Regions from separate parts of the Variovorax sp. M-6 genome, predicted to be linked through region 2. Evidence: riboswitches for the same ligand, from Rfam matches in the RefSeq annotation. Region 2 holds a riboswitch; the other holds the start of a gene.
The links. Region 2 has a riboswitch for glycine ahead of gcvT (glycine cleavage system aminomethyltransferase GcvT). Riboswitches for the same ligand answer to the same signal wherever they lie in the genome.

Region 1: another riboswitch for glycine. It lies ahead of AB4Z46_RS02910 (D-amino acid dehydrogenase); the one in region 2 lies ahead of gcvT (glycine cleavage system aminomethyltransferase GcvT).

Annotation. Positions count from the first base shown of each region.
Region 1 covers NZ_JBFREQ010000002.1:92,471-99,420, reverse strand. Annotated here, with positions in the region: glycine riboswitch at 74-180, shown strand; gene AB4Z46_RS02915 (FAD-dependent oxidoreductase) at 259-1,497, shown strand; glycine riboswitch at 1,525-1,626, shown strand; glycine riboswitch at 1,627-1,744, shown strand; gene AB4Z46_RS02910 (D-amino acid dehydrogenase) at 1,834-3,150, shown strand; gene AB4Z46_RS02905 (FIST signal transduction protein) at 3,111-4,379, opposite strand; gene AB4Z46_RS02900 (PhaM family polyhydroxyalkanoate granule multifunctional regulatory protein) at 4,422-5,153, opposite strand; gene AB4Z46_RS02895 (VOC family protein) at 5,290-5,700, shown strand; gene AB4Z46_RS02890 (hypothetical protein) at 5,697-6,890, shown strand.
Region 2 covers NZ_JBFREQ010000003.1:269,550-276,499, forward strand. Annotated here, with positions in the region: gene AB4Z46_RS05595 (TRAP transporter substrate-binding protein) at 1-146, shown strand, start outside; gene AB4Z46_RS05600 (TRAP transporter small permease) at 234-728, shown strand; gene AB4Z46_RS05605 (TRAP transporter large permease) at 725-2,002, shown strand; gene AB4Z46_RS05610 (hypothetical protein) at 2,089-2,616, shown strand; glycine riboswitch at 2,660-2,746, shown strand; glycine riboswitch at 2,765-2,879, shown strand; gene gcvT (glycine cleavage system aminomethyltransferase GcvT) at 2,895-4,088, shown strand; gene gcvH (glycine cleavage system protein GcvH) at 4,143-4,520, shown strand; gene gcvP (aminomethyl-transferring glycine dehydrogenase) at 4,547-6,950, shown strand, end outside.

The sequences.
Region 1 (6,950 bases), on a different contig from region 2:
CCACCGATGGCGCAAACTCCCATGAACGCTCAGGTGAATCGCAATGCGATTCGACCACTGCCTATTTTTTGATCAATCGCCGACTGGAGAGTCACCACGCCAAGTGGTGCACCGAGGGAGCAAACCCGCTGCCGGGCGCAGCGGGTGAATCTCTCAGGTCACAGAGACAGGGGGAGCGGCAGTCTGAACCCCGGGTCTTGCCGCTTTCACAGGAAGCGCTAACGCTCGCCGTTCATGCAATCCCAAAAGGATTCGGACATGCGCGTAGTTGTACTCGGCGCCGGCTTGCTCGGCGTGACCTCGGCCTATTACCTTCAGCAGCTCGGTCATGAAGTGACCGTGGTCGATCGGCACGCCACGCCCGCGGCCAAGGCGCGCGGCCTGGCGGCGCCTGCGGACGCGAACCCACCGGCCACGCGGCCCGGACCCGCAGCGCCCCGGGGCGCCCAACGCTGGGCCAGGATGTGCAAGGGCATGCGCCGCCGGCTCACGCGCCTGCTCGACGAGGCCATGGGCACGCCGTCGAAACGCGATCCTCTCGACCATCTCGTGCGCCTGGCCGCCTACAGCCGCAAGAGCGCTCGGGCGCTGCGCGACGAAGCCGGCATGCCGCAGGGGCCGCGGACGGCCGGCCTCCTGAACCTCTTTACCGACCCCGCGGCCTTTCATGTGCGGACGGCCAGTGCGGCCCATTGGTCGAGGCTCGGTTGCGAGGAACGTCTGCTGTCGGCCGACGAAGCCATCGGCATCGAACCGGCGCTGCAGGCGATCCGCGGCAAGCTGGCCGGGGCGACCTACGCGCTCGAGGATCCGGTGCGCGATCCGACGCAGTTCGCGGCCAGCCTGGTGTTCCTCTGCCGAGCGGCGGGGGTGCGCTTCATGACCCGGCACACGGTGGTCTCGCTCGAGGAGCGCGACGGCCGCGTCGACCACGTCGAACTGCTCGATGCCGCCGGCCAGCCCGCCACGCTGCGCGCCCAGGCCTACGTGCTGGCGCTGGGGGCCTCGAGCGTGCCGCATGCCGAAGACCTGGGCATCGATATGCCGCTGCGCTTCGTGCGCGAGTACATCGTCACCATGCCGATCCTGCAGCCGGCGAAGGCACCGCGCATCGCGCTGCGCGACCGGCAGGGCAAGCTGCGCATCACGCGCATCGAAACGGCGGCCGGCGAGCAGCTGCGGGTCCAGGCCGTCGTGCGGGCCGGGCTCGACGAGGAGGCCGAGCCCGACTCGGACCGCTTCCAGGCGATCGTGCGCCGCACCGAAATGCTGCTGCCCGGCGTCGCCGACGCCGCGCAGGCCCGCTTCGAAACCGCCATGCATGCGGTCAGCCCGAACCGGCTGCCGATGATCGGCAAGACCCGCCTGCCCAACCTGTTCCTGAATACCGCGCCCGGCACCCGAACCTGGATCCATGCCTGCGGCGCGGGCAAGTCGATCGCGCGCATCGTCAGCGGCCTGCGGCCCGAGCTCGACTTCGCCTTCAGGCGCCCCTAGCGCGTTTCTGCCGTGCGCCGCTACAATCCGCGCACTGCAGGAGAGCGGGCCCACGGGCCCCACCGAAGGCGCAAACTCCCATAAACGCTCAGGTCGGCTCACTCGATGAGCCTGTACTGCAGTTCACTGTCAAAGCCGTCTGGAGAGCCATCACGCCGCTTGAATGTGCGCGTGGTGCACCGAAGGAGCAAACCCGTTGCGGGCGCAGCGGGTGAATCTCTCAGGTACCGAGGACAGGGGGAGCGGCAACTTGGACTCTCGGTCCGGTTGCTCTCGTTGTCGACAGCATTCCGTCTCCGTTGCGTTCAAGCGCTGCAACCTTCAAGGGTTCTCGATATGCGCGTGATCGTTCTTGGCGCCGGCCTGCTCGGCGTGACTTCGGCTTACTACCTCCAGCAACTCGGCCACGAAGTGACCGTGATCGACCGCCAGGCCACGCCGGCGGCGGAAACCAGCTTCGCCAACGGCGGCCAGATCTCGGTCAGCCATGCCGAGCCCTGGGCCAATCCGGGTGCACCGCTCAAGGTGCTGCAATGGCTCGGCAAGGAAGATGCGCCCTTGCTGTTCCGCATCCGCGCCGACATGCGCCAGTGGCTCTGGGGCCTGCAGTTCCTGCGCGAATGCACGCCGGCGCGTACCCGCCACAACATCGAGCAGATCGTGCGCCTTGGCACCTACAGCCGCGACACCCTGCAGCAGCTGCGGCGCGACACCGGCCTGGACTACGACCAGCGCACCCAGGGCATCCTGCATTTCTACACGACGCAGAAGGAGTTCGACGCGGCGCTGAAGCCGGCCGAGCAGATGCGCGCGCTCGGCTGCGACCGGAGGGTGATCTCGGCCGACGAGGCGGTGAAGCTCGAGCCTGCGCTCTCCCACATCCGCCCGCAACTCGCCGGCGCCACCTACACCGCGGAGGACGAATCGGGCGACGCCAACCGCTTCGCGCGAGAGCTGGTCAAGCTGGCCGAGGCAGCCGGCGTGCGCTTCCTCATGAGCCACACCGTGACCGCGCTGCGCGAAGCCGGCGGCAGCATCGACCACGTCGAGGCGACCGACAACGAGGGCCGCTTCCAGCGCATCCGCGGCGACGCCTTCGTGCTGGCGATGGGCTCGCTGAGCCCGCTCTACGCGGCACCGCTCGGGATCCGGCTGCCGATCTACCCGGCCAAGGGCTATTCGGTCACGATGCCGGTCAAGGACGCCTCGAAGGCGCACCAGGTCTCGTTGACCGACGACGAGTTCAAGCTGGTGTTCTCGCGCTACACCTCGGCCACCGGCGACCGGCTGCGCATCGCCGGCACGGCCGAGCTCAACGGCTACGACCGCGACCTGAACCGGGTGCGCTGCGAGGCCATCGTGCGGCGCGTGGAGCAGTTGTTCCCGGGCGCCGGCAACGCGGCCGAGGCCCAGTTCTGGACCGGGCTGCGCCCGGCGACACCAAGCAACGTGCCGCTGATCGGGGCGACGAAGCTGCCGAACCTGTTCCTCAACACGGGCCACGGCACCCTCGGCTGGACCCACGCCTGCGGCTCGGGCAAGTCGATCGCGCGCATCGTGAGCGGACTCGCGCCCGAGGTCGACTTCGCCTTCACCGGGCGGCGCGCCGGCCTTCAGTCATCGTTGGTGAAGACCGTCAGCACGCCGGTGTAGCCGTACAGGTGGTTGCGGGCGATCTCGCCGGCGGCGAAGAAGCCGACCAGCGGGACATCGCCCAGCGCATGCCGCACGATCTGCAGCTCGGCGCCGGGGGCGCCGAAATGCGGTCCGCCGCGGCCCGAGCAGCTCACGTAGATGGCGCCCGCGATGCGGCGTGCCGGATGCGGCGCGGCCTCAGCCTCGCCGGCCGCGACCGCGCGGGCGGTTGCCAGCGTCTGCTCCTGCGGCTCGAGCTCCTCGCGGATCTCGGCGCAGACGCGCATCAGGTCGGCGCGCGCCGCCTGCGCGTTGCGGCGGCAGAAGCTCATGCGCATGCCGGCTTCGGCGACATCGGCAATCGCCACGCCGCGACGCGTCGGATCGAGCCCGATGATGTGGCGCACCCGCACGTCGGAGCCCAGGTCGCCGGTGCGCCGGATGCCGTCGCTGCCGGCCTCGGCCAGGCCGACCAGGGTGGCGCGCACGGCATCGATCGCCTGCTCGGGCGCCTCGAGCGACACCCGCAGATCGGCCAGCAGCACATCGAGGGCGGGCTCGCCGTCGAGCTCCAGCAGCAGGTTGCCGTCGGCCTTGGTGATCTCGCGTTCGCGCGAAACCGGCTGGCAGCCCTGGGTCACGCGGGAGACCAGCCGCACGCCCTCGCCGAACACCACGCCCGAGAGGCCGCCCGAGAACACGCCGCCGACCGCCCCGTGGCCGCGGATGTTGCCGTTGCCGCCGATCGCGAACTGCAGCGAGCCGACGCGGCCGGACGAGAGGCCGCCGAACAGGTAGCCGGTGTCGGTGCGCTCCGCCATCTCGGCGATCAGCTCGCTCAGTTCGGGCGTGCGCGGGTCGGCGTGCACCAGCGCGGTGTGGGCCGCGAAGCCACTCGTTTCCGAGCTGGCGAGCGGCGCCACGCCCGAGAACACGCGGTATTGGTCGCTCGGCAGCTCGCACAGCATCACGCTGAGGGCCGGTTCGTCGAAATACTCTGCGTTGTTGGCCGCCACGCCGACCCCCACGGTGCCGGTCCAGTCGGTGATTTCGGGCAGTTCGGCGCCCAGGTGATCGAGGATCTCCTGCGCGTCTTCCCCGTAGTGGTCGGTGATGTAGAGCAGGCCCAGGGTCGGGGAGCGCGCATAGTCGGGCAGCGCCATCTGCGCTCGCAATTGGGCCAGCACCAGGCCGGCGGCCATGCGCCATTGCGGGTGGGTGGCATGCCCGGAAGGAAATAGCTTCATGGGCTCGGCTTTCTTGTGTCTCTCAAAGGCGGGGAATCGGCGTCAGCGCGCACGCTTGCGCGCCGGCGCCGGGCGTTTGGCAGCCGCAGCGCCGCCGCGGGTCGCCGACGGCGCCTTCTTTCGAGCGGCCGCCGGCTTGGCGGCGCTCTTGGCCGGTGTCGAGCGCGCGCCCGAACCGACCGCGTCGGCCAGCGGCTGCGCCATGGCCGGCACCTTGAGCTGCGAGGCGTCCTGCAGGGCCGAGCTGGCGATCTGCTGGAACTGCTGCGTGAGGGCACCCCACCATTGCAGTGGATCGACGACGCCTGCCCCATCCGTCGCGGCTGCGGCGGCGGCCTTGGCACGCGCGGGTGCCGAGGCCTCTTCTTCGACTTCCGGCGCCGCCTCGGGTGCCGGTTCGGGTGCGGCGGCCGGAGCCTCGGCCCGGAACGCGGGTGCCGGCGCCGGCGCTGCCTGCCGCGTGAAGGCGCTGGCGAGGTCTTCCATGCGCACGTTCATGCCGCGCAAGGTCGAGAGCGTCATCTTCTGCACCTCGAGCGCCTGGATCGTCGCCTTGAGCGCATGGCCATTCTGCTCGAGCCAGTACTGGACGGTCTTGAGCTCCTGGATGCGCTTGTCGACCTCCTCGACGCTCAGCGTCGGCGCCACCCAGTTCGACAGGCTCGGCAGCCCGGGCACGGCGCTGGGCGATGTGCTCCCGCCAGCCAGGTTCTTCAGGAAGTCGAATCCCGGAACGAACTGACTGAAGGCGAAAGGCTTGCTGGCGTCGCTCATGAGGGTGCTCCGGAAGTGTGGTTCTTGTCCGGGCAGCTTACTCCAAGCGTTCGCATTTTTGGGCTTGCCGGTGGCATCCGGGGCTCGCCATTGCGGCCCGGCTTGTGGACAATGACGACCAGACACAGAAAGTCACATGTCCATCTTCCATCTCGCCTTCCACGTGCGCGACCTCGACGAAGCCAGGCGCTTCTATGGCGACGTGCTCGGCTGCGCCGAAGGCCGCAGCACCGACACCTGGGTCGACTTCGACTTCTTCGGCCACCAGATCTCGCTGCACCTCGGCGAGCCCTTCGCCACCTCGCGCACCGGCCGCGTGGGGGACGTGATGGTGCCGATGCCGCACTTCGGCATCGTGCTCGAACTGCCCGCCTGGCGCGAACTCGCTGCACGCCTGGAGGCGGCCGGGGTCGACTTCGTGCTGAAGCCGCAAGTGCGTTTCGAGGGCCAGCCCGGCGAGCAATGGACGATGTTCTTCTGCGACCCCTTCGGCAATCCGATCGAGGCCAAGGGCTTCAGGTCGCTCGACACCGTCTACGACGCATGAGCTTGTCGGCAGCGCCACCCCAGCCCTCGACGCGCCTCCTGCGCTTCGGCGCGGCGGTGGCCGCGCTGCTGCTCGCCGGCGGCACGGCGCACGCGGTGCAGGACTGCGAGCTCAATGGCCAGGCGGTGAATCCGGCCCATGGCGGCAGCACCGCGGGCAAGACCGGCCTGATGCGCTGCAAGGACCGCGACAGCGGCCAGCTGGTGCGCGAGCAGCAGATCCAGAGCGGCACCTTCATGGGGCTGGTGCGCTTCTACGAGGACGGCAAGCTCACGAAGGAGCACAGCGTGAACGCGCGCGGCAACATGGAAGGCCGGGCCCGCGAGTTCTCGCCCACCGGCCAGGTGCTGCGCGATGCGACCTACGAGGACGGCCGCGAGATGGGCCTGGTGCGCACCTTCTATCCGACCGGGTCGCTGCGCCGCGTGACCTTCTTCGCCGATGTCGCGGGCGAGCGCGCTTCGGTCGAGTTCACCGAGCGCGGCCAACTCTCGGCCCTGCGCTGCGGCGACAAGCCGGTGCTGGCGCCGGTGGCCGACGACGCGAGGCTGTGCGGCTTCGGCGGCGGCGCGTCGAAGGTCGAATTGTTCGACGCCAAGGGAACGCTGCGGTCGCGGCTGTCCTATGTGGCCGGCAAGCGGGTGCGCAGCGAGGAGCTCTACGACAACGGCAAGCCCGCCGCGCAGGACGAGGTGGTGGGTAACCAGCGCACCGAAAGGCGCTTCTCCTCCGAAGGAATCAAGCGCCGCGAAGTGATCTCGCTGATCGGCGAGCGCGGCGTGGTCAAGCAGCGCGACCAGGAGTTCTCCGAGAAGGGCACGCTGGTGCGCGAGCAGCGCTGGAACACCGCCGGGGAGCCGCTGAGCGACGCAAGCTACTACCAGAACGGCCAGCCGCGCAGCAAGTCCGTCTACGGTGTGGGCCGCAATGCGCGCCAGATCGAAATCACCGAATTCCACGACAACGGCCAGGTCGCGGCCGTCGGCCGCTATCTGGCCGGCGATCGCTTGAGCCAGACCCCGATCGGCCCCCACCAGCGCTTCAGCGACGCCGGCATCCTCATCGCCGAATCGGTCTACGACGACAAGGGCCGCATCACGCGCGAACGCGCCTGGGATGCCAACGGCAAGCTGGAGCGCGATGACGAGGTGTTCGAGGACGGCTCGCGCAAGACCTTCGCAAAGCCGTAGCCCGAAGCCGGGTCAGGCTTGCGCCCCCTGGGGGCTGCGGCCCACACGCAGCGGGGGGAA
Region 2 (6,950 bases):
GCGTGGCCGACCTGCGCGCCAAGGGCATGACCGTCATCGACAACGTCGACAAGGCCAAGTTCGTCGCCGCGCTGGCGCCGGTCAACGCCGACTTCGAGAAGCAGTTCGGCAAGGCCAACCTGGACAAGATCCGCGACGTCAAGTAACCGGCCGCCGCGATACTCATCGCGGCAGCGCGCGCCCGCACAGCCTGCGCTGGCGGGCGTTTTTTTGTCCGAACCCCTGATGCGCCAATGAAATCCGCCTTCCTCGCACTCGACCGCTGGACCACCGGCCTGGCGATGGCGATCGCCTGCTTCATGCTGGTGGTCGCCTCTGCCCTCGGCGTGTTCCAGATCGTCACCCGCTTCGTGCTCGAACAACCGGCCGAATGGTCCGAGATCCTGATCCGCATCAGCCTGATCTGGATGGTCTTCCTGGGCATCCCGACCGCCTTCCGCCAGGGCGCCATGGTCAGCGTCGACGTGCTCTACCGATGGAGTCCGCCGAAGGTCCGCCGCGTGCTCGACTGGGTGGTGTGCCTGGCCGCGCTGACCCTGATCGCGGTCATCATCTGGTGGGGCTGGGACTACGCGCAGCGCGGCAGCGTGCAGTCGATGGCCGGCCTCGAATCGGTCTCGATGTTCTGGGCCTACCTGGCGCTGCCGGTGGGCGGGCTGTTCTGCGTGATCGGCATCATCGCCAACCTGATCGACCCGAAGCGCAACGAACTGGAAACCGCTCAATGACCCCCGTGATGATCACGACCATGGTGGTGTGCTTCGCACTCACCATCTCCGTCGCCGTTTCCATCGGCCTGGCCTCGGTGCTCGGCATCCAGGTCTCCAACGCGAACATGCTGATCTCCGTCAAGGAGATGTTCAACGCGATCAACAAGTTTCCGCTCGCCGCCATTCCCTTCTTCATCCTGGCCGGCAACCTGATGGAGACCGGCGGCATCTCGCGCCGCCTGGTCGACTTCGCCAAGAGCCTGGTGGGTGGCGTCCAGGGCGGCCTGCCGATGACCTGCGTGCTGACCTGCATGATCTTCGCGGCGGTGTCGGGCTCTTCGGTGGCGACCACCTTCGCGATCGGCGCGATCCTGATCCCGGCGCTGATCAAGCATGGCTACCCGGTCGGCTACGCCGCCGCGCTGCAGGCCACCAGCGCCGAACTCGGCGTGATCATTCCGCCCTCGATTCCGATGATCCTCTACGGCGTCAGCGCCGAAGTGTCGATCGGCGAGCTGTTCATCGCCGGCTTCGGACCGGGCATCCTGATCAGCCTGGCGCTGATGGCCTTCGTCTACGTCTACTGCAAGTTCAAGGGGCTGGGCAAGAACGACGGCGACGGCCGGCTCGGCGTCGCCACCGCCACCTGGCGTGCCGGCTGGGCGCTGCTGATGCCGGTGATCATCCTCGGCGGCATCTACGGCGGTATCTTCACGCCCACCGAGGCGTCGGCGGTGGCCGTGCTGTACGCGCTGATCGTCGGCACGCTGATCTACCGCGAGATCAAGCCGGCCGAACTCTATGCGGTGCTGCGCAAGTCGGTGGTGTCGTCGTCGGTGATCATGTTCATCATCGCCAACGCCGGGCTGTTCGCCTTCCTGATCACGCGTGCCGGCGTGCCCGACGCCATCGGCCGCTGGCTCCAGGAGGTGCTGCAGTCGCCGGCGATGTTCCTGCTCGGCGTCAATGGCGCCCTGTTCGTGATCGGCATGTTCATCGAGACCAGCGCGGCGATCATCGTGCTGGCGCCGATCCTGGCGCCGGTGGCCATGCACTTCGGCATCGACCCGGTGCACTTCGGCCTGGTGATGGTGGTGAACCTGGCGCTCGGCATGATCACGCCGCCCTTCGGCGTCAACCTGTTCGCGGCCTGCACGGTGGCGCGCATCTCGCTCGACCGCATCGTGCCCTACCTGATTCCGTTCGTGCTGGTCATCCTGGCCTGCCTGATGGTGGTCACCTACGTGCCCGGCGTCTCGCTCGGATTGCGCGACCTGGTCTACGCGAAGTAGCACCCTGTTGATGCGGACGGTTTCACGAAGCCGTCACGCCAGGGGTCCATGCTGCGGCGCTCGCCCACCGAACGCCGCAGCATCCCATGTTCCTCATCAAGACCGACAAGGCGCGCCATGAACTCAGCCCCGGCTGCCGCAGCCTGGGCCAGCGCGAGCGCGCCCTGCTGCTGATGGCCGATGGCCAGCGCTCGGTGACCGACTTCGGCCAGTTGTTCGGCGGCCGGGACGAAGCCGGGCGTGTCGCGCTGCACCTGGTGCGCGAAGGCTACCTGCTGGACCGCGGGCCCCTGGCGCAGGACCGCGTGCCTGTGCCTGAGCAGGAACAGCCCGCCGATCCAGCGCCGGGCGCGGCCGATGCCTTCGACGGCAAGCGCTCGCTCGCCACCACGCGCATGTTTCTTTTCGATCTGTGCGAACGCATGTTCGTACGCCGCGATCCCCTGCTGGCCGACCGGTTCCGCGAGATGCTGCGGGAGGCGCGCGATCGCGGCGCGATGCTGGCCGTGGCGAGCGGGATGCTCGACGAAATCGAAAAGGCAGCGGGCACCGAACGCGCCGAGTCGATCCGCGAGCGCATCGACCGGCTGCTGCCGGCCGCGGCCGTGCACTGAAAAACGCCGGCCGGGCGGTCGCCGATTCCCTTACACTCGCCCGGTCAGGAGAGCGTCCCGCCACGATGGGGCCGCCGAAGGCGCAGGTCCCTCGAAACACGGGCCCGAACGCTCAGGCAAAAGGACTGACGAAGCGCCCGTTCCCGGGCGTTTCCTTGCTGGAGAGAGGCGGTTCGTCGCGCAGTCGCGCCGGTCCGTCCACCGAAGGAGCAAACCCCGATCGTGGGGCGAATCTCTCAGGTAAAGCGGACAGCAGGGGTGGCCCATGGCTTCTTGCCATGGAACTAGACTGCCCCTTTGGAGAAACGCCCTTGGCCGCCGCATCCGACGATCTTCAGAAGACCCCGCTCCATGGCCTGCACCTGGCGCTGGGCGCCCGCATGGTGCCCTTTGCCGGCTACGAAATGCCGGTGCAGTACCCCGCCGGGCTGATGGCCGAGCACCGCCACACGCGCGAGGCTGCCGGCCTGTTCGACATCTCCCACATGGGACAGCTGCGCCTGGCCGGCCCCGATGCCGCCGCCGCCTTCGAGAGCCTGATGCCGGTCGACGTGATCGGCCTGGCGCCCGGCAAGCAGCGCTACGGGCTGCTGCTGAACGACGAAGGCGGCATCCTCGACGACCTGATGTTCTTCAACGAAGGCCAGGATTCGCTGTTCGTGATCGTCAACGGCGCCTGCAAGCAGGCCGACATCGCCCACATCACGGCCCGGATCGGCCAACGCTGCCAGGTGCTGCCGATGCCCGACCACGCGCTGCTCGCGCTCCAGGGACCGCAGGCCGCGGCCGCATTGGCGCGCCTGTCGCCGGGCATCGAGCGCTTCGTCTTCATGACCGGCGGCACGGTGCAGATCGGCGGCATCGCGGCCTTCGTGACGCGCAGCGGCTACACCGGCGAGGACGGCTTCGAGATCTCGGTCGCCGCCCGCGACGCCGAGCCACTGGCCCGCCTGCTGCTGGCCCAGCCCGAGGTGAAGCCGATCGGCCTGGGCGCGCGCAACTCGCTGCGGCTGGAGGCCGGCCTGTGCCTCTACGGCAGCGACATCGACCCAGGCACCACGCCGGTCGAGGCCTCCCTCGGCTGGGCGATCCAGAAGGTGCGGCGCAGCGGCGGCGCGCGCGAAGGCGGCTTCCCCGGCGCGGCCAGGGTGCTGGCGCAGCTCACGGCCGCCAACGGCGCGGCCGGCCACCTCGACCACGAGACGCTCAAGCGCAAGCGGGTCGGACTGGTCGCGCTGGAACGCATCCCGGTGCGCGACGGCTCCGTGCTCGAATCCTTCGAGGGTCTGCCGATCGGCCAGGTCACCAGCGGGCTGCTGGGCCCGACCGTCGACCGGCCGGTCGCGATGGGCTATGTGGCGCTCGCCTACGCCGAGCCCGGAACGCGGATCCAGGCCATCGTGCGCGGCAAGCCGGTGCCGATGGAAGTGAGCACCCTGCCCTTCGTTCCCGCGCGCTATCACCGGGGCTGAGGCCTCCCCGATTTTTCGATTTCTTCAAGCCAGCCATTTTTCAAGGAGTTTTTCATGAGCCTCAAGTACACCAAGGACCACGAGTGGGTGCGGCAGGAAGCCGACACGGCGCTGGTCACGGTCGGCATCACGGTGCATGCGCAGGACGCTCTCGGCGACGTGGTCTTCGTCGACCTGCCTGAAGTCGGCAAGAGCTTCGCTCAGGGCGACGTGGCCGGCGTGGTCGAGTCGGTCAAGGCCGCGGCCGACGTGTTCATGCCGATTTCGGGCGAGATCACCGAGGTCAACGAAGCGCTGCGCGCCGATCCCTCGCTCGCCAACAGCGCACCGATGGATGCCGGCTGGTTCTTCAAGGTGCGCCTGAGCGACCCGGCGCAGCTCGAGCCGCTGCTCGACGAGACCGCCTACGCGAAATTCTCCGCCGACAACTGAACCCTACGCCCCGACCGGACCCTCCCATGCCGACGCCCGTGCTGCCCACTTCCCCCTCGCTCAGCGAACTCCAGAACGCCGAGGAATTCATCGCGCGCCACATCGGCATCGAAGCCGAGGACGAGGTCCGCATGCTCGCCGCCGTCGGCTCGGCCACGCGCGCCGAACTGATCGACGGCATCGTGCCGCCGGCCATCCGCCGGCGCCGGCCGATGCGGCTGGCGCCGCCGATCACCGAGGCCGATGCGCTGGCCGAGCTGAAGGCGATCGCCGCGAAGAACAAGGTGGCCAGGAACTTCATCGGCCAGGGCTACTACGGCACCCACACGCCCGGCGTGATCCTGCGCAACGTGCTGGAGAACCCGGCCTGGTACACCGCCTACACGCCCTACCAGGCCGAGATCTCGCAGGGCCGCATGGAGGCGCTGGTCAATTTCCAGACCATGGTCTGCGACCTCACGGGCATGGCGATCGCCAATGCCTCGATGCTCGACGAGGCCACCGCGGCGGCCGAGGCCATGACATTGGCCCGGCGCAGCGTCAAGAGCAAGAGCAACGTGTTCCTGGTCTCGGGCGACTGCCATCCGCAGACCATCGAGGTGATCCGCACGCGCGCAGCGCCGCTGGGGATCGAGGTCAAGGTCAGCACCGCCTCCGAGACGCTGCCGCACCTGATGGCCAGCGGCGGCTTCTTCGGCGCGCTCGCGCAATACCCCGCCACCACGGGCCAGGTGCACGACCTGCGCCCGCTGGCCGGCCACGCGCACCAATGCGAGGCCGCCTTCTGCGTCGCGGCCGACCTGCTGGCGCTGACGCTGCTGGCGCCGCCGGGCGAATGGGATGCGGACATCGTCTGCGGCACCACCCAGCGCTTCGGCATGCCGATGTGCAACGGCGGTCCGCATGCGGCCTACCTGGCCTGCCGCGACGAGTTCAAGCGCTCCCTGCCCGGCCGTCTGGTGGGCGTCAGCGTCGACGCGCACGGCCAGCCGGCCTACCGCCTGGCGCTGCAGACGCGCGAGCAGCACATCCGGCGCGAGAAGGCCACCTCGAACATCTGCACCGCGCAGGTGTTGCCCGCGGTGGTCGCGAGCATGTACGCCGTCTACCATGGGCCCCAAGGGCTGCGCCGCATCGCGCAGCGCGTCGCGCTGTTGACCGCGGTGCTGGCGCAGGGCCTCGAGCAACTGGGCCGCGAGCTGGTCAACAGCACCGCCTTCGACTCGCTCACGATCCGCACCGGCGACGACACGCAGGCGATCGACGAACGCGCACAGGCGGCCGGCATCAACCTGCGCCACCGCCTGCAGCACCACCTGGGCGTCTCGCTCGACGAGACCACCACGCGGGCCGACGTCGAGATGTTGTGGGGCCTGTTTGCGCCTTCCGGCACCCGGGGCCCTGACTTCGACGCCATCGCCGCCACGGCGCGGGCCCGCATTCCCGAAGATCTGCGCCGCACCAGCGACTTCCTGACGCACCCGGTGTTCAACACCCACAAGAGCGAAACCGCGATGCTGCGCTACATCCGCAGCCTGAGCGACAAGGACCTCGCGCTCGACCGCAGCATGATCCCGCTCGGCAGCTGCACCATGAAGCTCAACGCGACCAGCGAGATGATCCCGATCACCTGGCCCGAGTTCGCCGACATCCATCCGTTCGCGCCGCCCGAGCAATTGCTGGGCTATGCGCAACTCGACGCCCAGCTGCGCGCCTGGCTCTGCGAAGCGACCGGGTACGCGGGCATCAGCCTGCAGCCCAACGCCGGCTCGCAGGGCGAATACGCGGGGCTGCTTGCGATCAAGGCCTTCCACGAGGCCAAGGGCGAAGGGCACCGCGACGTCTGCCTGATCCCTTCGTCCGCGCACGGCACCAATCCGGCCAGTGCCCAGATGGTGGGCATGCAGGTGGTGGTGACGGCCTGCGACGCCGACGGCAACGTCGACATCGACGATCTGAAGCGCGCCTGCGAGAAGCACGGCGACAAGCTGGCCGCGGTGATGATCACCTACCCCAGCACCCACGGCGTGTTCGAGACCCGCGTGAAGGAGCTCTGCGAGATCGTCCATGCGCACGGCGGCCGGGTCTACGTCGACGGCGCCAACATGAACGCGCTGGTCGGCGTGGCCGCACCGGGCGAGTTCGGCGGCGACGTCAGCCACCTGAACCTGCACAAGACCTTCTGCATCCCGCACGGCGGCGGCGGCCCCGGCGTCGGGCCGGTGTGCGTGGTGGAAGACCTGGTGCCCTACCTGCCCGGCCACGTCACCGGCGGGCTGGCGTCGAACGGCGCCGTCGGCGCGGTTTCCGCCGCGCCCCTGGGCAACGCGGCGGTGCTGCCGATCAGCTGGATGTACTGCCGCATGATGGGCGCCAAGGGCCTGCAGGCGGCGACCGAGACCGCGATCCTCAGCGCCAACTACATCAGCG